DNA from 3 places in the Nostoc sp. JL31 genome. Region 2 is predicted to be linked to each of the others. Evidence: riboswitches for the same ligand, from Rfam matches in the RefSeq annotation. Region 2 holds a riboswitch; each other region holds the start of a gene.
The links. Region 2 has a riboswitch for cobalamin ahead of cobG (precorrin-3B synthase). Riboswitches for the same ligand answer to the same signal wherever they lie in the genome.
Positions count from the first base shown of each region.

Region 1: it holds a riboswitch for cobalamin, as region 2 does, so the genes downstream of both, HWQ43_RS05680 (DUF1636 domain-containing protein) here and cobG (precorrin-3B synthase) in region 2, are expected to answer to the same signal.
Region 3: it holds a riboswitch for cobalamin, as region 2 does, so the genes downstream of both, HWQ43_RS19875 (hypothetical protein) here and cobG (precorrin-3B synthase) in region 2, are expected to answer to the same signal.

Region 1 covers NZ_JABXKO010000031.1:26,984-38,015, forward strand. Annotated here, with positions in the region: gene HWQ43_RS05670 (PEP-CTERM sorting domain-containing protein) at 410-1,015, opposite strand; gene HWQ43_RS05675 (cobalt-precorrin-6A reductase) at 1,094-1,852, opposite strand; gene HWQ43_RS05680 (DUF1636 domain-containing protein) at 1,856-2,275, opposite strand; cobalamin riboswitch at 2,297-2,469, opposite strand; gene cobA (uroporphyrinogen-III C-methyltransferase) at 2,519-3,298, opposite strand; gene HWQ43_RS05690 (sirohydrochlorin chelatase) at 3,295-4,020, opposite strand; gene HWQ43_RS05695 (DUF4359 domain-containing protein) at 4,273-4,656, opposite strand; tRNA gene HWQ43_RS05700 (tRNA-His) at 4,781-4,853, shown strand; gene HWQ43_RS05705 (sucrose synthase) at 6,037-8,457, shown strand; gene HWQ43_RS05710 (peptidoglycan-binding domain-containing protein) at 8,539-9,093, opposite strand; gene HWQ43_RS05715 (ROK family protein) at 9,820-10,536, opposite strand; gene HWQ43_RS05720 (2TM domain-containing protein) at 10,873-11,032, shown strand, end outside.
Region 2 covers NZ_JABXKO010000034.1:127,181-138,212, reverse strand. Annotated here, with positions in the region: gene HWQ43_RS06855 (AIR synthase related protein) at 1-108, shown strand, start outside; gene HWQ43_RS06850 (PHP domain-containing protein) at 570-1,256, shown strand; gene arsH (arsenical resistance protein ArsH) at 1,328-1,993, opposite strand; gene arsC (arsenate reductase, glutathione/glutaredoxin type) at 2,109-2,519, opposite strand; gene arsB (ACR3 family arsenite efflux transporter) at 2,551-3,615, opposite strand; gene HWQ43_RS06830 (metalloregulator ArsR/SmtB family transcription factor) at 3,815-4,141, opposite strand; gene HWQ43_RS06825 (precorrin-2 C(20)-methyltransferase) at 4,456-5,160, opposite strand; gene HWQ43_RS06820 (precorrin-8X methylmutase) at 5,163-5,789, opposite strand; gene cobG (precorrin-3B synthase) at 5,845-7,491, opposite strand; cobalamin riboswitch at 7,465-7,590, opposite strand; gene HWQ43_RS06810 (tRNA-dihydrouridine synthase family protein) at 7,845-8,864, opposite strand; gene HWQ43_RS06805 (serine/threonine-protein kinase) at 9,082-10,434, opposite strand; gene HWQ43_RS06800 (flavodoxin family protein) at 10,680-11,032, opposite strand, start outside.
Region 3 covers NZ_JABXKO010000085.1:117,304-128,335, reverse strand. Annotated here, with positions in the region: gene HWQ43_RS19880 (hydantoinase/oxoprolinase family protein) at 1-1,829, opposite strand, end outside; cobalamin riboswitch at 2,058-2,201, shown strand; gene HWQ43_RS19875 (hypothetical protein) at 2,175-2,483, shown strand; gene HWQ43_RS19870 (DUF1636 domain-containing protein) at 2,504-2,914, shown strand; gene HWQ43_RS19865 (hypothetical protein) at 3,077-3,541, shown strand; gene HWQ43_RS19860 (class I SAM-dependent methyltransferase) at 3,560-4,420, shown strand; gene HWQ43_RS19855 (ATP-binding protein) at 4,671-7,481, opposite strand; gene HWQ43_RS19850 (glycoside hydrolase family 65 protein) at 7,718-9,970, opposite strand; partial or broken gene HWQ43_RS19845 (ATP-binding protein) at 10,385-11,032, shown strand, end outside.

The sequences.
Region 1 (11,032 bases), on a different contig from region 2:
GATGTCATTGCGAGCGGAACGAAGTGAAACGTGGCAATCTCAGTCTTTGCGATTGCTTCACTTGGTTCGCAATGACGAACTATCTTATATTTATTTAGATCCACCTACTTACAGCATTTTATAAATTCATAGCGAATTAAATTTGGCAATACCCTACAATGCCAATGCATCGGCTTGTATTGTTAATACGTCGGCTTGCATTGTGAATGCATCGGCTTGCATTGTGAATGCATTGGCTTGCATTAAAAACGCTACGCTTTTCCGCAAAACTGTACTTAGCTAAAGTTACTTTACAAAAGGCAAGCTACAATCGGGCTTTAAATTCCCATCTGAAACTCTCTTTTTTACAAGACGCTACGCGTAGCTTGCTTTCCTGCAAGGGTACAATTTTGAATTGTTATTGATGGTTTTAGGAAACTTTTTCGAGCTTCTTCTGAGTCAATTTGGATAGATTGTGGCGTTTGAGTAATGAAGGTGCGCCAACAAGAGTACCAAGAATGAGTAGGCTAAGGATAGAAGTAGGTTCAGAGACAGTAATTATGGTTGCAGAAAAACTAATGGGTAACTCACTATCTTCCAATCCCAAATTTTCAAAACCTGGTGTGATTGGCGGCGCAGTAAAAACCTCTAAATAACTTGGTGTCGGCAAAAAACTCGCGAAAAATGGACTAGAATAGTTTCCTCCCGAAGTGGAATACCCAAAACCATCACCTGTTAACTGCTGAGTATTAAGACTAATTAAATTATCAACATTAAAAGGTTCGTTTCCTGGTATTGGAGTCCCGGCGGATTGCAAACCAGTAATTGTTTCACCATTTCGCTTACCAGTAATTCCAGTAATTAAGTAAAAACCCAAATCGTTTGGGGTGTCATTAGTGGTGAAAGTACCATTTGCGGCTACGCCAGTACCAGAATAATTCCAACTCCAACTTAAAGCAGAAGCGGCTGGCATTGTCCCGAAAACTAATCCAGATGTGGTGGCGAGGGCTATTGCAGATAAAACTAGATTTTTCATGGAAGTCGTTACTGCGATCGTTCCCGTGTATTATACGGAAATTAGGAAAGATCGTATTATCAATCTTGCCTATATTATTTAGCAGCGATGCCTACGGCGGGCTACGCCTACGCATAGCCATACCAAAACAGCATCAACATTGCTAACCTGCTCTCCTGGCGGTATGGCTGGACGATTTACCATCACAACTTTCACGCCTAGTTCTCGCGCGGCAATAATCTTGGGCTTTGTGGCATCGCCACCGCTATTTTTACTGACGATGGTATCAATATTATTCTCAATCAGAATTTGTCTCTCATTATTGAGGGTAAAAGGCCCGCGATCGCACAATACCATCCCCTGCGGTACTAAAGCATCATCGCCAGGAGGGTCAATCATCCGCATCAAAAACCAAATTTTCTCTAGGCGAGCAAAGGCGGCGAGTTCTTGCCTACCAACTGTCAAAAATACCCGCTGTGCCTGATTTTGCAGGGTTTTTGCTGCGGCTGCAACGCTGTCAACTTCAATCCAGCGATCGCCACTTTCTTTTTCCCAAGGCGGACGGATTAACATCAGACGGGGGACTCCAACTTCCGTTGCCGCATCTGCTGCATTGAAGGAAATTTGAGTCGCAAAAGGATGGGTTGCATCAATTAACAAGTCGATTTGCATGACTCGCAGATAGTTAGCCAATCCAGCCGCACCGCCGAAGCCTCCAACCCGCAAATCGCCCAGTGGTACTGACGGTTCGCGGGTGCGTCCAGCTAGAGAGGTGATTACTTCTAACCCTTGGATAGTCGTCACTTTGGCAGCTAGTTCTGCTGCATCACCCGTCCCACCCAAAATCAAAACGCGCATTATTTAGATAGATAACGGTGGAATTTTTGCCAGAATGCCCTTCTTCATTGCTTCTGGACGCTCTGACCAAGGCAGTAAACCATCTGCTTTAGCATAGTATTGACTAGCACATTCCAGTACCGCAGAGGCACTACCATCAACGGCTAAATCACCAAATAAATATGTTAATTTGCCTTTAGCAGCAAAGGCGACTACACAAGAACGATTACAAGCACTCATGCATTCAACTTCCTGAATCGGGAATCGATCTCGTAACTCCCAATCTTGTGCCAGCTGCTGAAGTTGGTGTAAAAGTTTTTCACCACCACTTTCACCTAAGCGTTTTCCATTTTGCCAAACACTGGCACAGGTTTTGCAAACAAATAAAGTATGTTCAGCAACATCCATTGGACTGGTTGGGGAAATATTTACAGTGGTAGTCATCTGTACCTCGCAGATATGTGAAACTAATAAATCTATTTCGGCGGGCATCCTGACTCACTCAATTTGAGATTTTCGATTTATTTCCTGAATCTCACATTGGTTCACAGTTGCGGGACAGCGCCGGATTTGCACCGAACTTTCCCCGTTACCTCTGGTAGCTGACTCCCACCAGAACCGAATAACCTTATCGATCATACACTAGGGTTATCGGAGAATACGAAACAACAAGCTTTGCGCCAACTATCAAACTGGACGACAGCCAGACAAAATACTGTGCATCTTCACGACTTGCCCAATAACTGCGATCGCAGGCGCACTAAATCCAGTTTCCTCTACTTGCTCGACAATTGTTTCCAATGTCCCTATCAATTCTTCTTGTTCTGGTCGCGTACCCCAGCGCACTAAAGCAATCGGCGTTTCTAAATTCAACCCAGCAGTACTTAATTCTTCCACAATATAAGGCAGATTGTGAATTCCCATATAAATTACAATGGTTTCGGAACCGTGAGCGATCGCACTCCAATTCACTTCCGGTCTATACTTACCCACCGCTTCATGACCAGTTACAAATGTCACTGATGAACTATAGAGCCGATGCGTCAAAGGAATACCTGAGTATGCTGCCGCTGCAATTCCCGAAGTGATACCTGGCACTACTTCCGTTGATATTCCAACTTTGACTAATTCTTCCATCTCTTCGCCACCGCGACCAAAAATAAACGGATCGCCACCCTTGAGCCGCACTACAATTGCATGATCTTGCGCTTTATCAATCAGCAATTGAGTTGTTTCTGACTGCAATAACGAATGTCTCCCCGCACGTTTACCAGCATTAATTTGCTCGGCTTGAGGATTAATCATTGCCAGAATTGCCAGACTCACCAAGGCATCATAGATGACTACATCTGCACATTCCAACAAACCTTTCGCCTTCAAGGTAATTAATCCTGGATCTCCTGGCCCCGCACCTACTAAATAAACCTTTCCCAAATACTTGTTCTCCTGTTTTTCTGTGCGGTTCATCTCTGTGTTAAATCCCAAATTAGCTCGGCTAATTCTGCACTTGCTCCCAGTGGCTCCGCCAATTGGAAATTCACCGCAGAAAATTGTAATTTTAGATCCTCTATTGAGGTGGCGATCGCATCGGTTATTCCACCAGCGAATAAAAAGTATGGCAAGATTGCTATTTCCCGATAACCAGCAGTTACCAACTCTTTCACCCGTGATTCTAAACTAGGAGGTCCAGCCCAATAAGCAGTCACGGCTCCCAAACTCGCCGCCATTGCTTCCACAGTTTTTTGCGAACCTGGGCGACGGCTACCATGAGCTAAGAGAATCCATGCTTCTGCTTTGATAGCAGCTATTTGCTTTGCCAACAATTTCTCTACATTAGGATGAGAACCTAAATATGGTTGCAACTCAACGATTGTATCTTGACCAGTAGCCTGTTGTGCGAGTGCTACTTCGGCAGGAATGTCTGTCATCACATGCACTCCCGGCAGCAGAAATAGCGGTACAATTTTGAGGCGATTCTCATTTTGAGACTGTGGGCAATCGCCAAAAGCGTTTTTAGCAAATTGTTGAATCTGCTCGTGTAAAGGTTGAGGACTCATTTCTAAAGCAGCGATGCCAACCAAATGTTCGCTTGACAATTTCTGACATATCAGACTAGCTAGTTGCTGCATAGCAATTTCTGGGCGGCGATCGCGACTTCCATGAGATAATAGCAGATAGGCAGATGACATCGGCAAAGCTTGAAGTATCAGTTACTATATCTTACTTAAGATTAAGCCGGGGTTCATAAGTAATCTGGTAATTATTGAAACTATTATCAATTACTAAACAGAAGTATTCTTAATCACTTTTACAGCGCATTTGAAGTTGTAAAGGACACAACTAATCGTTCCAAAACTAGGTATAAAGCTTGTTTTTCTTCTGTTAGCGCAGCCGATTCTGACTCCTGAATTCTGCTGTATATTCTTCCCCTGTTGCTTACCTTATTGTTCTTCGGCAGTGTAAGTATAAAATTGATCAAAAGCTCCTACTGTTTCAAATTTATATGAAGGTATCCAAGAATTTATTTTTAAATCTGTACGGTAAACACTAAAAATAAGGAAATCTTGCCTTTCTGTAGTTCTGGCAATAATTTCTTGGATTTGCGGGTTAGCTGAGTCAACCAACTTATCACAATTAAAACGGATTAAATTTTCTATAATATTCGTAGTTTTTTTACATACATCGGTTTTTAAGTATTTTGTCAGGCGTTGAACTGCATATTCTTCATATTCAACTTGACCGGGATTGGTTTTCGCCATTGTCACACCCAAGGCGGCGAGGCCTACTGCTGCTCCAGTATACGCGATGATGGTCAATGGTTTCATATTTGCCAAGTAAAATTCATTGTAATCGTTAGATTCCAGAGACTCTAAATCAACTAAGTCCGTTCCTTGAACAAAAACTCTTGATCGATTGCCAAATTATTGCTATAATTCAAATTGTTGAATGGCGAGCGTAGCCAAGTGGTTAAGGCAGTGGTTTGTGGTACCACCATTCGTGGGTTCGATTCCCATCGTTCGCCCTATATAATCTCATATTTATGTATATATTCCTATATAAAGATCGGTTGTGGTTGTGAACATTCATAACCATTACTTTAGCAATGATCTGTTGTCTACGAGTTCATAGACTTGGAAGGGTTACAAATCTATAATGATTCATTACTTTATCTTATCCAAAATTTGATGTATATAAGCAAATCTACTTTTTAGCTACTTCTCTACGAGACTGGCTAAGGATAGAGTACCTGTTACTACGCTATCAGACTAAGCAGATGTTCATACTTCTCTGGAGCATGAGCTACTGATATTAAGATTCCCGATTTCTTGGAGAAGTCGGGAATTTGAGTGTCAGAAGTTTTTGAACGCACATTTAACTGTTAAAAAATGCCTAGAAGAATGATCAAAGTCAGCCCACAGAAGGCAAGTAAAGACATAATCAGAATGTTGCCTATACTGTGGTCAGAAGCTGTTAACTTCTCTGTATTGGTAGCCATATAAATTGACCAAATTTAAACAACTTTTGCCTAAATTATAACTATGGCAAATCAATATTAGTCTGTTTTTAAACAAAAATTGATTTTAATTCATTTAAGTTGAACTAAATAGTTAAACTTCAGCAAAACTATTAGCTTTTATTTCAAGTATTTAAAAAGAGATTATGGCAAGACTATTATTTATTTCCCAAATTAACACAATATAGGAATTATATTTGATTTTTGAAATTATTTACCTTACATACAGCATATTTCAAGTTAGTGAACTATACAAGCTAAATATCAAAGCCTCTTGTACTTCTGTTAGCGCAGCCTATTCTGATTAATGAATTCTGAATTATGCTGTATGTGCTGATAATCAATATTCAATATATATACGCAAATAAATGATATAGTAAAGATCGCATGAAGCAATTGAGGGCGTGATAATTTGTGCCCCAAATCTTATTATGCAGTTATTTACTAACATCTATCAAAAGAAATAAAAATTGTATTCCTTTAGTGAGATCCAAAAATACTGAGTCATAGATACTTTAAGTAAAGTAGAACATGATTTAAGTGCCTGCTGAAAAGTTGATACTTGTAGGTACACAGGTAAATATAATTTATCTGTGTTGTTTCGTGTTTATATATGTCTAACAAAAGGTGGGGCTTATTTGTCTCGCCTAGAAAGTTAACAATGCAAACATCGTCATTTAGTGGAGTTGCTATGTCTGAATTGCTTCAAGCAGTCTTAGATAGTGAAGAAAAAAGTGATTTACGTTCCTTTATTAGTGAATTACGCCAACAAGAAAAGAAGTACTTGCTACGGAACGACATACTCAATGTATATAGTGAGTATTGCTCCAAATCCCAGAAACCTGAAGGCTTTTACACTTCCTCGGAGTTAGGCAAACTCATTTACTATACTCAGGAAATAATTCAGGAGGACTCAAACTTCTGTTTCATCATCCGTTCTAAGATTGCCAGCCAAGAAGTTTATTGGTTGACATCAGACTTAAGCATTGAGCCGATGACGGTGCAAGATTTGTTGGATCTGCGCGATCGCTTGGTGAACAAATATCATCCCAACGAGGGCGACCTGCTAGAATTGGACTTCGGTCCGTTTTATGACTACACTCCAGTCATCCGCGACCCCAAAAATATTGGTAAAGGGGTACAATTTCTCAACCGCTATCTATCCAGCCAAATCTTTCAAGATTCCAAACAATTGCTGGACAGCTTATTGAATTTCTTGCGGCTGCACCACTACAACGGTGTGCAACTGCTACTTAACGATCGCATTCAATCACAGCAGCAACTTTCTGAGCAAGTTAAGAAAGCTATCAGTTTTGTTAATAATCGCCCCGCAGATGAACCCTACGAACAATTCCGCTTCCAATTGCAGTCAATGGGTTTTGAGCCGGGTTGGGGTAACACCGCAGCGCGAGTGCAGGAAACCCTAAATATTCTTGATGAATTGATTGATTCTGCCGATCCTCAAACCCTAGAAGCATTCATTTCTCGCATCCCGATGATTTTTAGAATCGTCTTGGTGTCAGCCCACGGTTGGTTTGGGCAAGAGGGAGTTTTAGGGCGTCCCGATACTGGGGGTCAAGTAGTTTACGTTCTCGACCAGGCAAAGAGCCTAGAAAAGCAGCTACAAGAAGATGTCCTGCTTGCGGGTTTAGAGAAATTGAATGTCGAGCCAAAGGTAATTATTCTCACCCGCTTGATTCCCAATAGTGATGGTACCCTTTGTAATCAACGGCTAGAAAAAGTCCACGGTACCGAAAATGCCTGGATTTTGCGAGTGCCTTTACGGGAATTTAACCCTAACATGACTCAAAACTGGATTTCTCGGTTTGAGTTTTGGCCTTATCTAGAAACTTTCGCCATTGATTCCGAAAGAGAACTACGGGCAGAATTTCACGGCACACCTGACTTAATAGTTGGAAACTATACTGATGGGAACTTAATAGCATTCTTGCTGGCGCGGCGTTTGAAAGTTACTCAATGCAACGTTGCCCATGCTTTAGAAAAATCTAAATACTTGTTCAGTAACCTTTACTGGCAAGAATTGGAGGATAAATATCATTTTTCTTTGCAATTCACTGCTGATTTGATTGCCATGAATGCTGCCAATTTTGTGATTAGCAGCACCTACCAAGAAATTGTCGGGACACCAGATAGTGTGGGACAGTACGAATCTTATAAGTGCTTTACCATGCCGGAGTTGTATCATGTTACTAATGGCATTGAATTATTTAGTCCCAAATTTAATGTTGTACCGCCGGGAGTAAACGAAAATAATTACTTCCCCTACACCCGAAATAAAGATCGAGTAGAGAGCGATCGCCAACGCCTTGCAGAAACCCTCTTTACTCTAGAAGATCCCACACAAATCTTTGGCAAACTCGACGATCCTAACAAGCGCCCTCTCTTCTCAATGGCGCGTCTCGATCACATCAAAAACCTCACAGGTTTAGCTGAATGTTATGGTCAAAGTAAAGAATTACAAGAGCATTGCAACTTAATTTTGGTAGCGGGAAAATTACGCGTCGAAGAATCAGGCGACAACGAAGAACGCGACGAAATTATCAAACTCTACCAAATAATTGATCAGTACAATCTCCACGGGAAGATTCGTTGGCTGGGTGTGCGCCTTACTAAAACTGATTCTGGTGAAATTTACCGAGTCATTGCCGATCATCAGGGAATTTTTGTACAACCAGCTTTATTTGAAGCTTTTGGTTTGACAATTTTAGAGGCGATGGTTTCAGGACTACCGACTTTCGCCACCCAGTTTGGTGGACCATTAGAGATTATTCAAGATAAGGTGAATGGCTTTTTGATTAACCCAACAAATTTAGAGGAAACAGCCACAAAAATTTTGGAATTCATCACTAAATGCGAGCAAAATCCTAACTATTGGAATGAAATTGCCCAGCGAGGAATTGACCGAGTTTACAGCACATATACTTGGAAAATTCACACTAGCAAGCTATTATCATTAGCGCGAATTTATGGCTTCTGGAACTTTACCTCAAAGGAAAATCGGGAAGATTTATTGCGCTATATCGAGGCTTTGTTCTATTTAATTTACAAGCCAAGAGCGCAACAGCTATTAGAGCAGCATAAACACCGTTAGTTTGTCATTTGTCATTTGTCATTTGTCATTTGTCATTAGCTAAAGACTAAAGACAAATGACTAAGGACAATAAACAAATAACTAAATTGTCAACGCACTCCAAGTTCGTTGACCAACTACTCCATCTACACCTAAATTTTGCTGGTTTTGAAAGGCTTTGACAGCAGTCTCTGTTAGTGCGCCAAAAATCCCATCTACTCTCACAGCATAACCGTTAGTCACTAATAACTGTTGTAAGGCTCTGACAGCAATACCAGAACTACCAAAATAAAGAGTCGGTAGAGGTTGGCTACTAAACTTCTGGAACCTTCCTGTAGCCTTTGTACGGACTTTACCTTCAGACTGAAAAGACTTCTTAGGCTTACCTAAGTTAGAAGAAACTAGTCCCAGATTCTTTTTGCTAATTTTCTGAAGTATGTGTTCTTTTTCTAATTTCAGCGCTGAGAGAGAAGCTTGGGAAATCTCATCTGTCTGCATAAATTCAGGTGGCGTAACTTTAGCAGCTATCTCTAACTGACTCTGTTTTGACTGGTTTACGTAATTTTCCATCTGAAATAATTGCTGCTGTGACAAATTAGTCCCAGATGCTTGTCTTATTGTTAACACGCCCGTCATCATCAGGCCAATTTCATTCATTTTCGTTTATTTTACTTCAACCAATATTTCTTTTAACCAACAGTTGCTGTCCGGGATAGTACATACTGCTAAATAAAAAAGTCATGTACTAATTTTTCCAGGTAATATTTTTATGTTCATATTTGCTCACCCCCGATTCCATTTAATCAGATTAATATCATTAATCAAGCCATCAAGTTATCAGACATACTATCTAAATCAATGGTTTAGACAATAACATACTATACGATCGCGGGAATGCCATCAAACAAATTTACCTAGTTATATTTAGCTCGTGCTTGGGATACTGATGTTGCTTTTATCATGTTTATACTGCCAGTAAAAATACTACTGGATTCATCAAGGCAGTTTTTTAACTATTGATTAAAAGCTCTTAATTTCAAATGCTTTTTTCTATTTTACAGGGAGTTATAAACTTTTTATCAATCACAACTTATGTCGTTCTTTCAAGCTATTCTCGAAAAGCGCACACTTTCACATCAAAAGAATGAAACCGCACAACCTTGTTGCACGGTATGGAATTTGAGTTAAAGTTTAGATACTACATGACAAAATTACACAGGGGCACTGAACATAATGTTTGTGCAATTCTCTTGTCTAATCTGTGTTAATTTTTATATCATTTTGAAACTTTGAGAAAGAATGCACCTTACTCAAAAAGTGTGTAGGCGTAGGCCGCCCTTAGATATTGCTTAGTACTCTCAGTTGTGGATATTGAAAAACTTTTTACCTTTTTTCATCTCGCCACAAAGCAATACCGCCTAATAAACCAGTGATATTGGGGATGAGTTTGACATTTAACGGTAGCTGGAAATTCACTCTCACAGCTTCACCACCGCCAATGTAAAGGTAGTCATAATTAAACAGATGTTGCAAAGATGCGATCGCTTTTTCTAAACGCCTATTCCATCTTTTCTCACCAATTTTTTCTAACTCTGCACGCCCCAATTGCTGCTCAAAAGTCTCTCCTTTGCGAAACGGATGATGCCCCATTTCCATATTTGGTACCAGCTTACCATCCACAAATAAAGCCGAACCAAACCCCGTACCCAGAGTAATCACCAATTCGACACCCTTACCTGCGATCGCACCAAATCCCTGCATATCTGCATCATTAATCACCCGTACAGGCTTGTTTAAGTGTTTTAATAATGCTGTTTCCAAATCAAATCCGATCCAATCTGGATGTAAGTTTACCGCTGTTTCCGTGACTCCACACCTCACCACACCAGGAAAACCGACCGAAACGCGATGAAATTCACCTTGAGCGGCAGCTAAAACTACAATTGCATTAATTACTACCTCCGGTGTTGCAGGTTGCGGTGTATCTAAACGCGCTCTTTCGGTTACAGGATGCCCCGTAATATCCAAAACCATAGCCTTAACGCCACTACCGCCAATATCAACCGATAGGGTACGAATCGATCCATTTTCTTCAACCATTGATTTACATCCTTGTTAATGCTTGTTATTTCGTTATTAATTATGCTCTGCTGCATTTGATAATATCTTGGATGTTTGGAGAGTCTTTATATTGGTGGGGAGCAAGGGAGCAGGGGAGCAAGGGAGAAGTTGCAGTAAATTTTTCCCGTCTGCCCCTCTGCCCCTCTGCCCCTCTGCCTTCTTTACCCTATACCCAAAGTTAAAAATCCCATACATTTCGATGCCGGACAGCATCTAGATTTGTTAATCTAAGAATAATGGAAATAGTACTGGCGTAGCTGCTTAAAATCTATCGGGCAGCAAATTTCTATTAAAAGTAATATAAGAGAAAGAATTATGACGGCGTTTGAACCTCAAAGCATCCGCTCGTATAGCCAAGAAGATGTCCAACAAATTCTGCACTTAGCGATCGCTCGTCAAGCAGATGATAAAGACACAGAATTTTCTTATGAGCATATATTAGAAATTGCTGCTGAGTTAGAAATTTCACCTGAGT
Region 2 (11,032 bases):
GCTGTGATTGCCGGAAGAGTTGAAGCGTCCCTTTCCCGCGAGGTAGTGGTAGAACCCCTTGGAGTCACCTTGAAGGGAGATTCTTTTGGAATTGCGCGAGGGGTATAATGCAGCCCAAGCGTAGGCATAGCCTGTCGTAGACATCGCCAGTTTTCTCAAAGCTATTTTAGACTCACTTATGCGGTCGCTAAAGTCATTATTGATTAGAAAAAAGCTGTAATTACTGAGATAAATAATATTTTTTACACATCAAAACAATTTAAATTTCAGGCTGATTAGAAATGATTACTCTACTAAACCTTTATTTTATAAGTCATTTAACACAGCTGTTATAGGCGCATTTATGAAAATTTAGGTGTAATATTTACTACTACTAGATTTAAAAGTAGTGCAAATTACCCATGACTACTGAGATTAAGATTTGCTAACGTAGTCTTAACATATTGAAAAATTTGCTGAAAAAGCTGAGAAAGTAGCAGCCGATACTAATTTTTAGTGTTGGTTCTTTCTCATCCAGAGATGTAGCATTTTGGTGTGTTAAGGATATATATTTTTCTTCAGAGGGGGTTATGGCTGTAAATTTGGCCCGTACTACAACTTCGGCAGAACTTTTAAAGCAAGTATTCCGTAACATTGATGCACATAGTTGTCCAAGGTTATTCAACTTTCACATGCACACTGTCTACTCGGATGGTAGATTGCAGCCTAGTGCATTGATGGAGCAGGCGATCGCTATTGGGCTAAAAGGGTTAGCCATCACCGATCATCATGGTATTATCGGCTATCAAGCAGGCCTTGCTTGGTTAGAAGATTGGAAGTGGAATAATCCTCATGCAACAACTCCTCACCTGTGGAGTGGCGTGGAAATCAATGCCAACCTTTTGAATATAGAAGTTCACATTTTGGCTTACGCTTTTGCCATAGAACACCCTAGTATGAAACCCTATCTGCAAAGAAGGCCGACTACAGGGCAAGAATATCAGGCAAGTAACGTGATTGCCGCTATTCATGAGGCTGGGGGATTGGCAGTTCTGGCTCATCCAGCTCGTTACAAGCGATCGCATTTCGACTTGATTCCAGCTGCGGCCCAAAAGGGGATCGATGGCGTGGAAACTTTCTACGCCTACAATAACCCTAACCCCTGGAAACCCAGCGTATTGGAATCAGAACAAGTGCAAAAGTTGGCTGATGAATACTTTCTTTTCAATACCTGTGGTACTGATAGCCACGGTTTGAGTCTGCTACAACGCTTGTAAAGATGAATCAATTTTTTTAAATCTCCTGGTTCAATCTGCCAGGAGGTTATCTTTTTTTGGATGCTCAATAGTTAATTTGTTTTAGAGTTAATTTCAAGAGATTGAGAGGCTATCATGATTGTCTCTTTGGCAGCTTTTTCCTTACGTTCGCTATAGCGGTCTGTGAGATAATCAACTTTGTCACGCAATAGCAAGGTAAATTTGTAAAGTTCTTCCATAACATCGACAACGCGATCGCGGTAGAGCGAATCGTTCATAGTCCCGTCTTCGTTAAACTCCTGATATGCTTTAGCCACTGAGGATTGATTGGGGATAGTGAACATCCGCATCCAGCGTCCAAGAATTCTTAATGTGTTGACAGCGTTAAAAGACTGAGAGCCTCCACTCACTTGCATCACAGCCAAAGTTCTCCCTTGAGTCGGGCGAACGGCTCCAATACTAAGCGGAATCCAATCAATTTGATTTTTCATAATGCCAGAAATCTGACCGTGCAACTCTGGGCTAGACCAGACTTGGCCTTCTGACCACAAGCTTAATTGGCGCAACTCCTGCACCTTTGGGTGGGTGTCAAGTACGCTGCCGTAAATCGGCAGTTCACGGGGATCGAAAAACTTTACCTCTGCCCCAAATTCTTCAATGATGCGTGCGGCTTCTTCTGCCAAAAGGCGGCTATAAGAACGCTCACGCAAGGAGCCATACAAAAATAAAATTCTGGGGGGATGGTCAAATGTCATCATGGTAATTGCTTATTCTTTTCCAACTCTCGCAAAAATCACCCACCAGAGGTTCTCTGAAATTGGTTGAACATTGGTTCGAGTCTTAGTGTAATCCCAGTGCTACAAGTAATATTTATCAAGCAGTTGTAAATTCTTGATTTACAGACTCAATTAATTGAGTGACCCGTTCTTTGATTTCATCGCGGACTCTCGGAAAAATTTCTGGTTGTTCTGCTGGATCGTCTAACTGCCAATCTTCAAATACTTCCCGCACAACCCACTCAGGCGGTAAATTCATGCCACAGCCACACAAAGAAATCACTACATCAAAGTCTTTCGCTTGGAAATCACTCAGGGGTTTGGAGTGTTGATCGGTAATGTCGATACCAATTTCTTTCATGGTTGCGATCGCTTCTGGTCTAACCTGACTTGCTTCTAAACCAGAGCTAATCACTGCAATCTTTCCCTTATCAAGAGTTTTAGCAAAACCTTCCGCCATTTGGGAACGGGCAGAATTCTTTTTGCAGACAAACATCACACGTTTCATGGTTCAAATCCTCCGAATAATTTGACTAAATTTAAAAGGTTCTCGATTCAGATAGCGAAAAATAACGTTTTTCAAACCAGAAAGCCACATTAACCAGACCAATCAATACAGGCACTTCCACCAGAGGCCCGACGACGGCGGCAAAAGCAACACCCGAATTAATGCCAAATACTGCGATCGCCACTGCGATCGCAAATTCAAAATTATTTCCTGCTGATGTAAATGCTACACTTGCGGCTCTAGAATAGTCTGTTTTAACGCGCCAAGCCATGTAAAAGCTGATCAAAAACATGATGATGAAGTAGACGATCAACGGAATTGCAATCTTCACCACATCGAAGGGGATCTGAACAATCAAATTCCCTTTCAAGCTGAACATAACGACGATTGTAAATAATAAAGCAATAAGTGTGATGGGGCTGATTTTAGGCACAAATTCCTCGTGATACCACTGCTTGCTTTTCACTTTTACTAAGAAGTAACGAGTGAAAAATCCAGCTAAAAAGGGAATACCGAGATAGATAAACACGCTTTTGGCAATCTCAGCAATGCTGACATTAACAACACTGCCTTGTAAGCCAAACAGTGGCGGCAGTACAGTAATAAAAAACCAGGCATAAGGACTATAAAAGATGACTTGAAAGATACTGTTAAAGGCAACCAATCCAGCCGTGTACTCTGTATTACCTCGTGCCAAGTCACTCCACACAACTACCATTGCAATACACCGGGCTAATCCAATCAAAATCAATCCCGTCATGTATTCTGGGTAATTATGTAAGAAGATAGCTGCCAGAGCAAACATCAAAATTGGCCCAATGATCCAATTCTGAATTAGTGAAACACCAAGAATTTTTCCGTTGCGAAATACATCCCCTAATTCTTCATACCGCACCTTGGCTAAAGGCGGATACATCATCAGAATTAACCCAATGGCGATCGGTATATTGGTTGCTCCCACTTGGAACTGGTTGATAAAGGCTTCTACTCCAGGAAAGAAATAGCCTAGACCAACACCGATAGCCATTGCTAAAAAAATCCACAAGGTTAGGAAGCGGTCAATAAAGGAGAGGCGTTTTGAAGTTTTTTTGTTCATTACAATTAACCCCATACATGAATGCAGGAGCTTTGAGCAGGAATTTCAGATTATTCAATCCAACATCCAAAATTGAAAATCTAAAATTCGTGAGTTATATCAAGAGTATATATCTATCATTTCAAAAAAAGTTGATTTGTAAATGCCGATAAAACTAAAATTAAACAAAATATTACAAAAAAAATTGATGAATATTTATTTAAGGCTCGCAGGGGGGACGAATAGGTAATATGGGGCTAAAACGGCGGAATTCTGCTAGATACTGCTCTAGAGCAACAAATTGGGGCAAATTGAGGCTGTAGTAAATCCAGCGCCCTTCTTGACGAGCGCGAACTAAACCCGCTTCTTTCAGGGTTTTGAGGTGAAAAGACAGTTTAGATTGCGTGGTTCCCAGGTGGTCACACAGGTCACAGACGCATAGTTCTTGAGAGCGTAGCAGTTCTAATACCTGAATCCGTAGGGGGTCAGACAGGGCATGAAAGCCAGCAGCGATCGTATCAGGAGTGAAGGTGCTATTAGAAGCCATCAATTTTTTTTGAAGTATTTATGGTAAAGTCTAAATCATCGCAAAGCAATTGGCATCATTCACGATGCAATGATGCCTACTTGTTGGTCATTATGCGAACGCGGTTTTCGGCATTTACGCCAATTAATATTGTTTGCAGAATGGGAATGCGACCGTTTTTTTGATCCCCCTTGTAGAGACGCGATTCATCGCGTCTTATATTTATCAGTTTTGTACGTATTATAAATTTATCCAAATCCAGCAAATCCGATCGCTAAAATTAAAAAAAAGAAGATAACGAAGAAATGCTTAACTCAACTGTATTGATTTTTGGTTTATAGTCGATTCTTAGTTGGGATCACAATCATTGAGAAATAGGGTACTTTATCTGGATCGACTTCATCTAAGGGTATAATGCGTTGCTGTGATGTTGATGCCCGCTCAATATATCTTGCCCGTGATGCTAACCCTAATTTATGCAGGATATCTCGTACTTTGGTAAAGTGACGACCTAGTTTCATAATTGCTGCTGCATCAGTCATTAACAAATGTGTAGTCAGTTCTTCTGCTGGCAATGGAGCGGGTAAGACTGTGAGAATATCCGTGTAGTAAGTGAAAGGTACACCCAAGGCTACCGGACAAGCCATTAGCGAGGAAACTCCGGGGACAACTTCTGTTTCGTATTGGTCACATAACCGCGTGAACAGGTACATGAAGGAACCATAGAAAAATGGATCGCCCTCACATAGCACTACAACATCTCGACCTGCTGCTAAATGGTCGGCGATTGGTTCAATTTCCTGGTCATAAATAGACTTTGCTTTTTCTGGTTCCAAAGCGCGGGGGAGATGAAATAGCACCTCGATTTGATTGCCAGGAAGATACTGCGCCACGATCGCTCTAGCGATACTTTCTTTATCTGTGGCTGATTGATAAGCTACCACAGGAGCCGCACGTAATAGCCGCAGCGCTTTCATAGTCAATAATTCGGGATCGCCCGGGCCGACACCAATTCCATAGAGACGACCTTTGGGTTGCATATTCATTCTTCCTCCGTTGCCAGGGCGTTAACTGCTGCTGCCGCGATCGCACTTCCACCGCGCCGACCGTGTAAGGTTAAAAATGGTACATTCCTGCTATCTGCTGTCAGTGCGGCTTTCGATTCCGCTGCACCGACAAACCCCACTGGAAAGCCCAAGATAATCGCGGGTTTGGGCGCTCCTTCATCGAGCATTTCTAACAGTCGGAATAGGGCTGTGGGCGCATTGCCAATTGCAATTACCGATCCTTCCAGGTGCGATCGCCATAGTTCTAGAGCTGCCGCCGACCTTGTAGTACCCATACGCTGGGCAAGTTCTGGCACTTCTGGTTCGTTAAGGGTACAGATAACTTGATTGTTTGCAGACAACCGCCGCCTGGTAACGCCATCGGCAACCATTCGGCAATCACACAGAATTGGCGCTCCTGCTGCCAGTGCTGCCCTTGCGGATTTTACTGCTGTTGGTGAATATCCCAAGTCAGTGACAATATCCGTCATCCCACAGGCATGAATTAGACGCACAGCAACTTTTGCTACATCTGGTGGCAACACATTTAAGTTCGCTTCTGACCGGATAATTGCAAAAGAATTACGGTAAATTTCGTTGGCATCTCGGATATAGTCGGACATTCAATTTTGGATTTTAGATTTTAAATTTTGGATTGACATATAAAAATCGAAAGGCTCAGATTGCCCAGTTTTCTGAAAAGGTGGCAATCTTGTTGTTCGCAATTGATTGAGGGATTATATTAAATAATTGCTGTAATTGTTCTAGTGCATATCGATTAGCAAATTCTCCAAAGGACTCATTAGAATTTAAGCGTTGAATTTTATATACATATAGCATCCGCTCTATTAATGCAGGTAGTTCGGCTAAAGTTACATATTGATATAGTTCACGTCCGAATTTCTGATTGCTGTCACCAACATAAACGTGATAGCCTTCCACGGTTGTATTTTCAGCCTCAATGCTGACGCCGAGGAGAGTGATATCACTGTTGCTATGCTGGGCACAAGATTTTTCGCAGCCAGTGAAGTGAATATTAACTGAGTAATCGAGAGTAATACGAGTTTCAAGATACTCTGCCAATGCCAACGCATGACTTTTAGTGTCTGTGGCAGAAGCGGCGCAACCCTTTTTTCCAGAACAGGCAACTAATCCACCCCTGATATTGGTTGCAGAAGAATCTAATTCTAATAAAGCAATTTCACTTTGGACATCAGCAACCCATTGCTGAGGAATATCTGTAAGGAGCAAATTTTGCCAAGGGGTTACCCTGAGAGTTCCACTACCGTATTTTGCTGCTAAATCTGCTAAACCCCGCATCTGTCTACTCTCCAATCGGCCAAGGGGCAAGACGACACCAATGTAAAATAAGCCTTGCTGACGTTGGGGATGGATGCCAATATGCTGATATTTCGCATTTGACCGCTCCCCCAACCCCTCTCCTACAAGGAGAGGGGAGAATTTCTCCCCCTTCCCTGCAAGGGAAGCGGGTTGGGGGGTTAGGTCTTTTCTTATTTCACTGTACAAAAGAGAAAAAGGTAAACGCTGCTCAACTTCCTGGAGATAATTTTCACAACCCAAAGTATTCAATAACTCTCTCAAACGTAGCCGCCGTTTACTCGTAGTATGACTATAAGCTAGATAGACATCCGTCAAAGCTGCTAAGACGGGCAAACAGTCCTCTGGTGGTAACAAAATTCCCGTATCGGTGGGCGGTTGACCCTTCTTGCCAACACTGAGATAGAGGCGAAAATAAACATTATCGTTAAGTAAGACAGCTACAAAGGCGATATCATTCAAGCGATCGCACACCTGAATTATCCCACCACCATCAAAGCAAACGCTAAATTTGGCTGACAGTCCCGAAAGCGCCGGATGTGCAGCAATATAATCATCCCAACCTTGGACAAAGGGGCGAGTGTCGATTAATTCTTGGGGATCGATACCAGCAGTTGGACTGGTCATAATATTGCGGATTTGGTCTACAACAGTATTGTCAGAACCCAATCCCATATTTTGTAGGTACTTCAGAACCTCAGCATTTATCCCTGTGCGGATTTCACGAACTTGCAGGTTAGCTCGGTTAGTCACATCTAGATAGCCGCCACCGTGCTGTTCTGCTATATCTGCGATCGCACGGCACTGCTGACTACTAATAATTCCACCTGGTATTCTAACGCGAGATAATATCCCATCTGCGGCGGGAGTAGCATAAAACAAGCCAGGACAAGTGGCAAATCCAGAAACCAAATTTAGAACTCCTTCCCCGTGCAACGCAGGGAGTAGACGGTGAGTGTGTCTTGAGAACATCCTGAGAGTTGGCATTCTGACTTGGGTCATCCCATCACAGCTGCGGCACAGTCCCGGAATTTCACCGGAGTTTCCCAACTCCCAGCCTTGAGTAATTTAGATTTTGTTTAGGTTATAGATTTCAACCAGACATCATCCAGATAATTATTTTACATTACTATTGCCAGAAATTTTGTAACTGCCTAGCTAGTAGTACTTTAGAAAAAAAACAGAGACATTACCAAGATTCTTGCTCAATTTCCTCCAAGGCTTTGAGTTCTCGAAGCCTTGGAGCGACACAAGGCGTGATTGACCCCTTCGAGTTAGATAATAGGGATTCCAGTGGTTGTGAACTACTACAATCACAGCTAAATCTACAACGCCCGATATTACACGCTCAAGGAGGGTGCTAGAGCTAAAGTTTTCGTCAAATCAGTCAGGAGAACGCGATCGCAGAGGTTAAACAGTTCTGCCTCAGTAGAAGTATGTCGCATCAACCGTAAAAAATGACCTTCAGTGTCAACACTCAGAGCAATGTAGTTGAGGAACATTTTCAGGTAGCCTACGCGAGATCGCTCTGGCATAGTTGCTGCTGTGGGAGTTTGCCATAAACGATCGATATAGTTGCGTACCTCCGCTAAAGGAACGGGTGCGATCGGTTCTCTTCGCAAAGCTTGGCGAATTTGATTAAAAAGCCAAGGATTCCCGATCGCCCAGCGTCCCACCATCACACCCGCTGCGCCCGTTTGAGAAAGCACTTCAACAGCAGTTGTTGCCGAGTTGATATTGCCATTAGCAAGCACTGGACAATGAACTCGTCTAACGGCTTCAGCGATTAAATCATATTTCACTGCCCCGTGGTACATATCTTTCACCGTGCGACCATGCAAACTCAGCAAATCAATGCTGTGGCGATTGATGATATCTAGAATTTTGTAAAAATTATCTGTATTTTCAAAGCCTACGCGCATCTTGACGGTTAAAGGTCGATCGTTGACTGCCTGCCGCAGTTCTCCCAAAATCCGATCCACTTTTTCCGGCAAGAGCAGCAATCCACCCCCAACATTTTTGCGATAGATTCTAGGTGCTGGACAGCCCATGTTCAAGTCAACTCCAGCGATATTGTAGTTGCAGAGTTCCTTTGCTGTTCTTACTAAGTCTGGAATGCTTTCACCAATCATTTGCGCAAAAACGGGGCGACCCGTGTCGTTTTCGGTGATTGCTGCCAGAATGCTACGATTGAGCCGTGAGGTATCATTAACGCGGAAATATTCGGTGAAAAAGTAGTCAGGGCTGCCGTAGTGGGCAATCACCTTCATAAACCAGAGGTTGGTCACATCCTGCATAGGCGCAAGAGCGGTGAGGGGTAGGTGTGGATAGAACGATTGGGGGAGCGATACCTGGGGCATAAAAATGAAGAGCGATCAACAAAGCTCACTGTTAAATTATAAGTAGCTAGACGTAAATCAATTAAAGTTTGTAGTGTACCCCTTTGGGGAAGCAAGCTACGCATAGCGTCTCGTAGAGAGGACTTTAGTCCTAATTATCGTTGCTTTGAGCGATGAATCGCTCACTACGAACCAGGAGTTTATTAGTAATATTATTCAACAATCTTTTTGATCAAAACTAACTAATACCACAAGCTGCTAATTTTACAGCTAAAGCATCAGGGTAGCGCCACGGTTGAGAACCACCAATCCAAATACGTGACGGTAAATGACCGATTGGTGCTTTGAGACTAAAATTGAATTCTGAATTTGCATAACTATAATTGTATGTATGCCAATCAACTTGATTACAAAAAACTCCATAGTCTCCATTGACGTTTTTGTAAATAAGTGTCTGTATGCTAAAACCAAAGCGTTTATGACTGTAATTCACCCATAAAAGGTCAATGGTTTGCAAATCTTGACAGGGAAGTTTCTCAAGATCACTATTAAATATATAGCTACCTCTAGGCTTTGCTAGTGCTTGACACATTAGTTCCCAAGTTTCTCGATCTGCTAATTCCCATTTTCCTTTTGCTAATAAATCACGCAAATGTGTATAATCAATAGTATTTACTGTACGATAATTAGAAATATTTAGCAATTTCTTTGGTTGTTGCTCCAGTATCTGTAAAACTTCTGTTGCCGATTGAAAGCGTTGCGAAACAGCATTTTGTAAAAGTTTATCTAAGATTTCACCAAGGTGAACGCTAACAGTATTGTTTGCTGGTAAATATTCTTGCCATACCCAGCGATCGTTAGCAATATCGAACAAATCAAAGGGAGAAACATTGGTAAGTAAGTAAATACATGTTACACCCAAGCTGTAAAGATCGCTGGCTGGTAATGCCTTTCCTCGCATTTGTTCGGGAGCGATATATTCTGGACTACCTACTATGGTGCCTGTACGAAGTTGCTTCATGTTATTGGCTAATTTAGCAACTCCGAAATCGATTAAAACCAGGTCTCCTCGACCCGAACGGCGCATAATATTTTCCGGTTTAATATCTCGGTGAATTACTTGTCGGGAATGGATAAATTGTAATGTGAGCAATAAGCTTTTTAATATCTCCCAAATTTGCGGTTCTTGAAAAACTCCTTGTTTTTTTAATTCCTGTGCGAGTGTTTGTCCATCGACTAATTCTTCAACGATATAAAACTTTTGATTTTGTTCAAAGTGCGCTAGTAATCTGGGTATTTGAGAGTGTTCTAGTTCATTGAGACGAAGCGCTTCTTGATGAAATAAATTGACTGCTTTATGCCAAATCTCAGTATTTTCCTTTTGAAAACATAGTTGTTTGACCGCACATTTTGGTTGATCTGGAAGATGTTCATCAATAGCTAAAAATGTTCTCCCAAAGCCACCGCTTCCAATGACGGCGAGTGGACGATATCGCTGTTTAAGTAATAATTCCTGACCACAACTATTGCAAAAACGAGAAGTGTTAGAATTTTGGGGACGTAGGCAATCAATATTGGTACAGTAGCTCATACTACAGGAGTTCTATTGTTCTATTTGTTGGAATTACTATATATAAAGTATTCCCATTAGAAAAGCACTCTTACTAGTAGAAAAAACAGCGATGCCTACGGTGGGCTACGCCTACGCATTCTGGAAGTTTTAGCATAGTAGCAGTGTACTGCCTGTTGCAAGCGATCGCTACTTTAGTACAACTTTGACTCTTTGAATTTTCTATCAAATACAAGGATGCTATAACCAAATACAAGTGTCAAAAACTACTTAACCCAACGTTTAGTTGCCTCTGCAATGCGTTCCCCAAAGCGTAGTGAAGTCAGATAATCGCCCGAATCTAGCACTGGTTCTTTGCCACTCATGTCGAGTTGACTTTGACCCATTACACCTAGAAATCCTCCTAATCGATTTACCCCATCATCTTTACCAGATAAAAAGCTTTGTAAGTCTCCCACATTTACCCAAATCATGCCATGTTGGGCTGCATTGGTAGCTAAATAGAGGAGTGTACCTTGTTTATCGCCACTGGGAGAGCTGGAATGGGTAAAACCCCCAGCGATTTTATCTTTCCATCCGTGTCGGAACCAAACTTCGCTAGCAGCATCAATAAATGCCT
Region 3 (11,032 bases), on a different contig from region 2:
ATTACTTCCACTGAAGAAGATTCGACAATTAAGGTTTTCTCTAATTGAATGAAACCATAGCGAGATTTATGTTCACTCTCAAATTCTTGTCGCATCACTACCACATCATCGGCAAAATTAACAGTCAAGATAGAGTTAGTACCCTCGTATTTTAAGTTAGCTTTTCGGATTACCTCTACTTGACTCAGTGCCTCATCTATTTCATTGCTAGCTTGAGTTTCTAAATATTCCATTAGCTGCTGTAACTTAGGGACTAATGCTTGAGTTAAAGGTTGTTCAACTCCTCCTTCTCTAATCGCTCGTACATCAGCTAATCCCATTCCATAAGCAGATAGGACTCCAGCATAAGGATGTAAAAATATTTTTTTCATTCCCAAGGTATCGGCAATTAAACAAGCAACTTGTCCACCTGCACCACCAAAACAACAAAGCACATATTGGCTGACATCATAACCGCGTTGTAGACTGATTTTTTTAATTGCATTCGCCATATTTTCCACTGCGATCGCAATAAATCCAGCAGCTACTTGTTCGGGAGTACAATCATTTAATGTAGCGGCTTGAATGTCTTGGGTTAATTGGGTAAATTTTTGAATAACAATATCTTTCTCTAAAGGTAAATTTCCATCAATGCCAAAAACTGAGGGAAAATATTGTGGGTGAATTTTACCTAACATCACATTGGCATCAGTAACCGCTAATGGGCCGCCACGTCGATAACAAGCAGGCCCAGGATTTGAAGCAGCAGATTTAGGGCCGACACGATAACTAGAACCATCAAAAAAGAGAACTGAACCACCACCAGCAGCAATAGTATTAATTGCTAATACAGGAACTCGCATCCGCGCCCCAGCAATTTCTGAATCTAGTTGTCGTTCATACTCTCCTTTAAAATGAGCGACATCTGTACTTGTCCCTCCCATGTCAAAGGTAATAACTAACTCGAAACCTGCTCTTTTACTACTTTGGACTGCGCCAACAATACCGCCAGCTGGGCCGCTTAAAATACTATCTTTTCCTTGAAATTGTTCGGCTGCGACTAAACCACCATCAGATTTCATGAACATTAATTTGACGTTGGGTAACTGATTCGCTACTTGGTTAACGTAGCGGCGCAGAATAGGAGTTAAATAAGCATCGACTACTGTTGTATCTCCCCGACTAACTAACTTCATTAAGGGACTAACTTGATGGGATACGGATATTTGAGTAAAGCCGATTTCTTGGGCAAGCTGGGCTATTTGTTGTTCGTGAGCAGGATAGCGATCGCTGTGCATAAAAACAATAGCACAACTCCGAATTCCTGTATAGTAAACTGCTTGTAAGTCACTTTTAACTTGTTCAATATTTATGGATACTAATTCATTTCCGTTAGCATCGTAGCGTTCATCTATCTCAATTACCTGCTCATAAAGCATGGTTGGTAAAACAATATGACGAGCAAAGATGTTAGGACGGTTTTGGTAGCCAATTCGCAGCGCATCTTTAAAGCCTTTGGTGATGAGAAGAACGACGCGATCACCTTTCCTTTCTAACAACGCATTTGTTGCTACTGTTGTCCCCATTTTTACAACTTCTATCGCTTCATTAGGAATGGCTTCGTTGCTAGCAATACCTATGATATCTCGAATACCTTGGATGGCTGCATCTTGATATAGTTCGGGATTTTCTGAAAGTAGTTTGTAGACTATAATCCATTGCTGATTAGGCAGAGGGATAATTAAAAAACGTTCGGTATGTTTTGAAACTCCATCGATAATTGCTTGATTGTTAGTAACAGCAACAATATCTGTGAATGTACCACCACGGTCAGCAAAAAACTTCAACATTACTCTGTTTACTCGACACTATAGAGGTAGCATAACAATAGAATTTGGAGTGTTTATACTTCCTCAATTTTAAGTTTTGATTTTTCAGCTAGTGAGTCCGGTTAGCGACACCGAATAGCCCGTCGTAGACATCGTTACATCGAACTCAGGGATCGCGGCTAATATAATTGTAGCTATTGCAACCAGTAAATTTAAGTGTTCTTACATTCATTTATAATCATGCTATTATAAAACCAATATCAAATCGGTTCTGGTGGGGATCAGCCATCAGACGCAAGGGGGAAAGTTCGGTGTAAATCCGTCGCTGTCCCGCAGCTGTAATGAAGCTTATGCCTCAAAGTCAGAATGCCCGCCGAAAGTAACAGACAAACTTACATCCATCTGCGAGGTACAGGTGAACATTGCCATAAATATTTCAAAGATACATCAGTTTCACGCTCTCATAATGCCAGAGATACGCCACGGACTACTCATGGCTATGAAATTATAGGCAGTTTATTGATAGTTACAATTGTGCTTTGGTGTAACTGTCATTTACGCTATTTTTTCCCTAGCGTGAAAGCTTTTGCAACATCATTTGTGCCAAATTTACTCTATAGCTATGTTGCAGTTGCACGACTGCGACAACATGTCATATCTGCGATTCGGACTTAATCCTACACACTTCAAAATTAATGCTTGACAAACAACATAGTTTATTTGTTTGCACGACCTGCGCCAGCGTCTGGCAAGATGGTAAACGAGTTGGTGAAAGTAAAGGTGAGCAACTACTACTACACCTTCATGAACTTGCACAAGATTGGGAATTGCGAAATAAATTCCTCATTCAGGGAGTTGAATGCATGAGTGCTTGTAACCATTCTTGTGTTATTGCCTTTACAGCAGAAGGTAAATCAACCTATCTCTTTGGTGATTTACCAGTCGACACTAGTGCATCTGATGTTTTGCAATGTGCTAGTCAATATTATGCTAAACTCGATGGTTCATTGCCTTGGTCAGAACGACCGGAAATTTTGAGAAAGGGTATTTTGGCAAAGATTCCACCACTAAATAAGTGGGCAAAATTAAATATAAGTTGTTGTTAATTGATGATTGGGTAAAATTTTTCAGTTTCTAATCTCTAGTACCTAAATCATTAATCTTAAAAGGAATAGAAAGTAATGCAGATTAAAACAGCAAGGTTAGGCGATCCCTGCATTGGTGAAAATCGGGAAGTGAAGAAACAAAAGTCTTATGGGAGGAAGTGAATGCGACCCTCCAATAGTGTCTGGCAAGGAAATTTTGGCTACTGGCAAAACAGCTTTATTCATAATAATCTGCTGGTAATCGGCTACACAGGATGGCAGGGATTTCAGTCATTTGGGCGGGGAGTTGTCATTTGTGATGTGGATACTAAAGTTACTCACCCTACAATTACAAGTCTTGATACAGTTCCCTTCACCCTGCAATTTCTACCCTCCGATCTGATTAGGTTCTACTTGCGCTCGTTTCAGGATTGCGGAGCTATATCGCAATCAATCTGCTCATCCATGATTTCATCAATTTTCCCAGCAGTCGTAACATACAATCCCCATCAAGATATTCTTCTAGTGCTAAAGGCTGAACCTCAGATTGAGGTTAATTTTTTACACCAACTAAAAATTACTCCAGCCGATTGCTACGAACAAGTTTGTAAGCGATGGTCAGAATTTAAACCAAGCTTAATGCCCTAAAACTTACTTTATTCCTCAATGCTCAAGCCAAAATCAAGCAAGATTCCCAAACCAACTCGCTACCAAAATGCAGCGATAGATTATTATATTGGACTCACAAATTCCTCCTATCTCCATTATGGGTATTGGGAACCACTACCTACTCATGGTGAAGAATTAACTCTAACTCGTCTGCGTGTGGCGCAGGAAAGCTATACAGCCAAACTTTTGAGTTTTATCCCAGAAGATATCAAAACTGTACTTGACGTAGGCTGTGGGATTGGTGGTAATGCGGCATATTTGTGCTCACGCGGTTTCAGTGTTGAGGGATTAGCACCCGACGCACTCCAGCAAGAGAGGTTTTTTCAAAATACCAATGGTCAAGTACCTTTCTACTTAACGAGATTTGAAGATTTTAACAAATCATACTCCTACGACCTGATCTTATTTAGCGAAAGCAGTCAATATATTGCTGCTCTCGATTTAGCTCAAGGTGCGGCTCGTTTACTGGATAGTGGTGGCTACCTACTGCTTGCAGACATGATGCGTTTCGATGCCGAATACCAAGAAGGTATTTTTTCTAATTGTCATATCGCCAGTGAACTCCAGATAGCGTTGAAAAAATCTGGATTTAATTTAATCAAGACTGAAGACATTTCAACCCATATTGCGCCAACGATTGATTTGTGTGTTGATAACTTCCGTACTTTTGGACTGACAACAGTTAAATATATTGCTGATGTTGTGGCGATCACTGTCCCTCCATTACACGCACTTGGTCGTTTAGCATTTAAGCGTTGGTTGGAAAAACCGATTACGGAAGGTTTAACAGCACGGGTAATTTTTGAGAGCCATCTGCGTTATGAAATCCAACTTTGGCAGTTATCAAAAAAAGTTTAATCAAAATGACCCCAGAAATAAATACCCAAGATTGGTAACAAGCAGCAACTAAACACAATCATATCATGTCCGCTAGATTACTTATTAAACCTGAAGAACCCCACCCCGCCTGCGGGGAGAGGCTGGGGGTGGGGTGCAATGACTGTGGAAATCATAACTAATTATACGGGCATGATATCATTTACTACACCCGAAAATGGGACACGGATAATTATCACAATTTTTATTTTTGCTTTCAAAATGTTGACAATTAGATAGCTTGCTGGTTTAGCGGAATTACAATTACAAATTCTGTTCCCTGCCCAGGAGCAGAAATACATTCTAATTTTCCCTGATGTTTTTGAGTGATAATCTGATAACTAATAGATAAACCTAACCCAGTACCTTTATTAACTGGTTTAGTCGTAAAAAATGGTTCAAATAATTGTTTTTGTACCGTTTCGGGAATGCCTATACCATTGTCGCCAATACGAATAACTACCTGATTTTCACTAGTGAGTTTAGTCTGAATGCGTATCTGGGGATTAGAAAACGCTTTTTCCCCTACTTCCCACTCACCATTTTCCACTGCCTCTTCTAAAGCATCGATCGCATTTGCGAGAAGATTCATAAATACTTGATTCAGTTGTCCAGCATAACATTCTACTAATGGCAGGTCGCCGTATTCTTTAATTACCTCAATTGTTTTATTGTTAGATTTAGGTTTGAGGCGATGTTCTAAAATCATCAAGGTATTATCTATACCCTCACGGATATTCACAGCTTTCATCTCTGCGTCATCTAACCGAGAAAAGTTTCGCAGAGATAAGACAATTTCTGTGATTCGTTCGGCACCAACTGTCATCGAAGTTAGCAAGTTGGGCAAGTCTGCAATTAGAAAATCTAAGTCGATTGCTTCTGTTTGTTTTTGAATTTCCGTGACTGGATTAGGATAGTTTTGCTGGTATAGTTGCAGCAGTATCAGTAAATCTTGGATATATTGATTGGCATAGCCGACATTGCCATAAATAAAATTGATTGGGTTGTTGATTTCGTGCGCTACACCTGCTACTAACTGCCCCAAACTGGACATTTTTTCACTATGCACCAATTGAGATACTAGCTGCTTTGCCTCTTGGCGCAATTGTGCTTCTGAATATCGCAATATCTGTTCTGCTTGTTTGCGCTGGGTAATATCGTGGAGAATCACGACATATTCCTGAAAATCCTGATGGGGTCTATCTGAGATGGAAACTTCCAGAGTTCTGTTTTTTCCATTGCCGATTAGAATTTGTTCGCTACGCTTTGTCCACTGCTCTGGATAGTAGACTAATGCAGGTAGCCATTTATTGAGGTGATTTCCTGGCAACTCAGATGGGTTGACACCAAAAAACGATTCAGTGGCTGGGTTAGCTTGCTGGATAATGCCTAGATTATCTACGACTAAAATACCATCTTGGGCGACTGTAAAGAGGTGTTCGGCAGCTTCTCTGGCTTCTGCGATCGCAACTACTTGCGGTAAACTTGTCCAACAAGCGATCGCTACTCCCACAAATGCCACGCTCATCAGTAGCACCACAAATATATTCTCACCGCCCGCAGTCGCTACTTTATTAAGTTTGACACCAAATAACCAGCCAACTGCCACGGCGCTGCACAGTAAAAAAATCAGGATGCTCACCTGAAGAATTACTGAATCTTTAATGATTACCACAGGGCGCGTGCGATATCGCCGCATCCACCACTTGGGATGGAATGCAGGGAAGTCCATACGGCGAATCACCGCATCTATTCCCATAACACCAATGGGAAATAATAGCCCAATCAGCAAGTTGAGCCAACCCCAAGCAAATCCGCCCACGAACAGCACTACAACTTCTAACAGCAGAATGCCCAGAGATATGCGAGGAAACAAAACTTCCGGGCGATCGCGCCTAAGCCAAAGCCCTAAATGCAGTAACATAAAGGAGACAAACCAACCGATGTTACCAACAGCGACGATTCGCGCCACATCTCCCCAAATCAGATAGATTAAGCACAACACCAGTGTCAATGTCAATGCTGGGACAAACACACCCCGACGGGAGACAACAGAAAATACTGGTGAAATGTGGTTATCTAAAGCCAGTTGATACAAAATTCGCGGGCAATTAGAAACCACCGTTGCCGAACCGAGTAGACAAGCTGCTACTAGCAAAAAAGAAATACTTACACCAGCTAATTTTCCCCAAAAGGGCTGGGAAGCCGCCACCAGATTCAGAAAAGCATTGTCTTTCAGGTTGGGATTTGTTGCCAACCGCATTACTACCCAAGAACCCCCCAAAAAGATGGGTGGCATCATCCAGGCGGCAATGTCTAGAAACCGCAGCGTTTGAGTGGGGTTGCGACTATCGGCAACAAAGGAAGAAGCTGTTTCACAGCTGTAGGTTGCATAAGTGACGAAAAAGAACCACTTTGCCCAATCCACAAAGCTCAAAGATGACCAACTGCTAGGAAAAAACCCAGGACTCACCGGAGAAAACGCTAACCAGCCAAGACCTTGTATACAGAAGGTCATTAGTAGTCCAAAGGCTGGAATGACAAAAAACAAATGTAAAATACTCAGGGCGCGAGTCCCACTAAAGGCCACGATAAAGGGCAACAGTGTAAAGCTAATATCCAGAAATATGTCTGGACAGGCAATACCCAGCGGCTCCAAATTTACTTTAATTAAATCTCTGAGTACGATTGTATTCACTGACAGGTAGGAAACCCAGTTGAGGAGGTATCCAATTGCTGCATAGCGAGCTAATCCTGGGTAGTTTTGCAGTAGCTTGGTCGCATAGTTAGGTGTTCCTCCAGCTACATTGATGAAATGCATACCTAAGCGTTTCACTTGATAGTTGAGCAGCATTCCGAAAATCACCGCAGGTATCCAGACAAAAATAGCTTGGGAACCGAGAGCAGCATGAATTGCTGGAACCAGTGCTGTCCAAGAAATATGAGCTGTCAAACCAAAGCCCCAACTTTCAACAGCACTCAAGCTTTTAGTCAAGCGAGGGTAAGAAGATTGGCCCAATGTGGAGTGAGCAAAGTTGGACATGATTAGCAGTGTTGGGTGGGATACTGTAATTAAGCTTATTAGCTAGAGTTCCCATCTCATAAATCTTCTGCACAAAAACTTTCTGTAATAAATAATACTTAGATGTTAATACATATATGATCAAAGAAAATTCACTTCACAACACCAGTGTTTATTGCCCTCATCCCCCAACCCCTTCTCCCAAACTTGGGAGAGGGATTTAGGGTGAAAGCTCTTTGATTCACGCAAGAAGTCTATTAGACAATTTTCGAGCGTGTATCTGCCAAGGCGGGAACTTTAACTTCTGTTTCGGCTTGTAAGTCGAAGTCATACCACTCGTTACGCCATTGCAGACGAAACTTCAAACGCGTCCAGTTGGGTGGTAGGTTGGGACAGGCAACGGGGCCAAATTGAGTCATCCGAATGCCGCCAAACCCAAAAACTACCGCTTGCCATACTCCTCCAGCACTGGCGGCGTGAATTCCTTCGGCGGCGTTACTTCTCACATCCTCTAAGTCTACCAAGGCCGATCGCAGAAAATGTGTATAGGCTTCGGTTGGTTGATTGAGGTCGCAAGCTAAGATGGCGTTAATGGCTGGGCCTAGTGAAGAACCATAACTGTGGTCGGTACGTTGGGTGTAATAGTCCCAGTTGGTGGCGAGGGTGTTATAGTCGTAGCGATCGCGCAGTAAGTACAGAAGCATCAATACATCTGGCTGTTTGAGAATCTGCTTTTGGTTGGTGGCTTCAATTCCCAACAAACCTTGCAAAGATTTGCTGCGCGGTTCGTAATCAGCGAGGTTAACGTCTTCTAGTTGGAAAAAGCCTTCAAATTGCTCAATTAAACCTGTTTGAACATTTTTATTGACAAATAGACGCTCTTGGATTTCTGCCCAATGGTGCAGACGCTCTGTGGTTAAGTTGAGTTTTTGCGCTAGTTGGGCTGAAGTTTCAGGATAAGCTTGTTTGAGCCAATCCCACAGCGCCAAAGCTGACTGCAAATGCCACTGTACCATGAGATTGGTGAAGGCATTATTATCGACGCGATCGTGATTTTCATCAGGGCCAATGACATCTAGGATGTCATAGCTGTGGCGCTCTTGGTTCCACTGCACCCGACTTTCCCAGAAAACAGCCGTATCAAGGATAATTTCCGCGCCATAATCGCGCATCCAGTCATCATCGTTGGTAGTCTGCCAGTAGTGCAAAATTGCATAAGCGATATCTGCGGTAATATGCACTTCAATGTCACCGCACCAGATGCGGATTAATTCACCATTGGGAGCCGGAACCCAGCGCGGAGTCACTTCATCGCCAGTAGTGGCACTTTCCCAAGCATACATCGCTCCTTGATAACCGGCTTCTTGAGCTTTGCGTCTCGCTCCTGGTAGGGTGTGGTAGCGGTAGGTGAGCAAGTTACGCGCTAGGGCTGGTTGAGTTAGGGTGAGGAAAGGAAGAATGAATATTTCTGTATCCCAAAAGATATGTCCGCTATAGGCAAAACCGGAGAGGGTTTTGGGAGGAATGCTCACGCTATCATCGTGACGCGGTGTTACAGCAAGTAATTGGAAGAGATTATAACGGACGCTCAATTGAGCCAAGTGATCGCCTTCTATAATAATGTCACTGTCTTGCCACACTTGCTCCCATGCCGCAATGTGAGCCGCCAATAGGGTAGTATATCTGGGTTCATCAGCAAGTCTTGGTAAGGCGGCGGCAATGGGGATTTCTGTCTCTCGTGAAGTAAACAGGGTGACAATCTTTTCTACAGTTACCGTTTTTCCGGGATATAACTCTAAGGTGGTTGTCAAAATGGGAGAACTAGAAGCATTTTCGACGCTCACGGGTGCAGTCTCGTCGCCATCTACCACTAACTTAGCTGCCATCCCAAGTTGAATATTTGAGTGGATAGTTTTACTGTTTAACCAGATAATCCGATCTATGCCACCTTGGTTTAAGGTTCGCCAATGTTTAACGCCTTGGGTATGTGGTTTGCTGTCAAATCCGGCTTCAATGGTAATTTCACCCTCAAAGTCTACCGATGTAATTTGAGCGCGAATCGCCAAAACGTGTTGGTCTGCTAAACTGGTGAAACGCTCGAAGTGAAAATCTAAGGTATGACCGCTAGGACTACGCCAGCGCACATCACGGCTAACTAAACCTAAGCGCAAGTCAAGCCGACGTTCGTAGTTGAGAATTTCACCACTGTCCATACTAAAGCGTTCCCCAGCTACTTTCACCACCAATGGCAGCCAGTTGGGACAGTTTACTAGTTCAGTATGAGTAATTGTCACATCATCATAAACACCGTGGATGAGTGTGGCTGGAAAATCTTGGCAATACCCTTCCTCAAATGTACCCCGCACTCCTAACAACCCATTACCAAGAGTGAAGACGGTTTCTTTGTGATGCAACTGCGCCGGGTTAAACTCCGTTTCAATAACGTTCCAGTCAGTATTGTCAATTAATTGCTGATTTTGTTGAGAATCGTGAGTGGATACGTTGAGCATGAGTGATAAAACCTATGTCTTGGGGGTTGCTGTGGGCAGGATGCAGTAAAATTAGGAGCAACCTTTAAGTGATTAACTCCTTATTCTTTAGCGCCGAGATTAAAACATGGTCTGAACGCTAAAAAATGCGCTTTTTACAACAGTAACGCTTCAAATTTCATCTGTCTATAGTTAGATTTATTTAAAAATGCCAGTTATAACTCATAAATCTTAACTAGCTACGAATTGATTCGGTTTTTCATCAATTTTTGGCTGGTAAAATTTACAGGTGCAGTTAAGTAACGTTTTGTTCTTTTACCAGAAGTGGTATATTGGCACTTGACCCGACCGAGTACAAACTATGCATAAGCCCACAGGACAGCAAACTAGAGGTGTTGTACTCAGTAATACAGGACAGGAAGGGGAAGTGGGCAGATGAACAAAAATACCGGGCAAAGTAATGTTTTTTCTCTGTTTAAAGGCGTACCTCTAAGTCGCATTTTGGTAGCGTTGTTTTTGCTGCAAATCTTGCTAGCTGTGGGATTGACTGCATATTTATCAATCGGCAACGGGCAAAAGGCAGTTAATGAGGTAGCTAGCGAATTACGTCATGAAGTTGGCAATCGAGTTGAGCAGAATTTACAGACTTATTTGGCAACGCCGCGTCAGGTACTACGCAGTAATCAAAATGTAATTAATATGGGGTTGCTGAAGATAGAAAATCTGGCAACCTGGGAGTCATATTTAATAGAGCAGTTAAAGATTTTTCCAGATGCGTTGGCAATAACTGCAAGCAATGAACAGCAAGAGTATCTAGCGGTTGAGAAGCTCAACGATCGCCAATCTTTACTCAGAAAAGCTGGAAAGTCAACTGGGTACGACCTCTACACTTACATAATTGACTCTCAAGGTCAACGTACTCAATTACCAGAAGTTATTAAAAACTATGATGCGCGATCGCTTCCTGATTATCTCACAGCAGTTACCGCTAAAAAATTCAGCTTTAGTGAGATTTTTACTCCCCGCACTGAACCAACACTCCTGATTAGTGCTTCTCTTCCCATCTATAACTCCCAAGGGGAA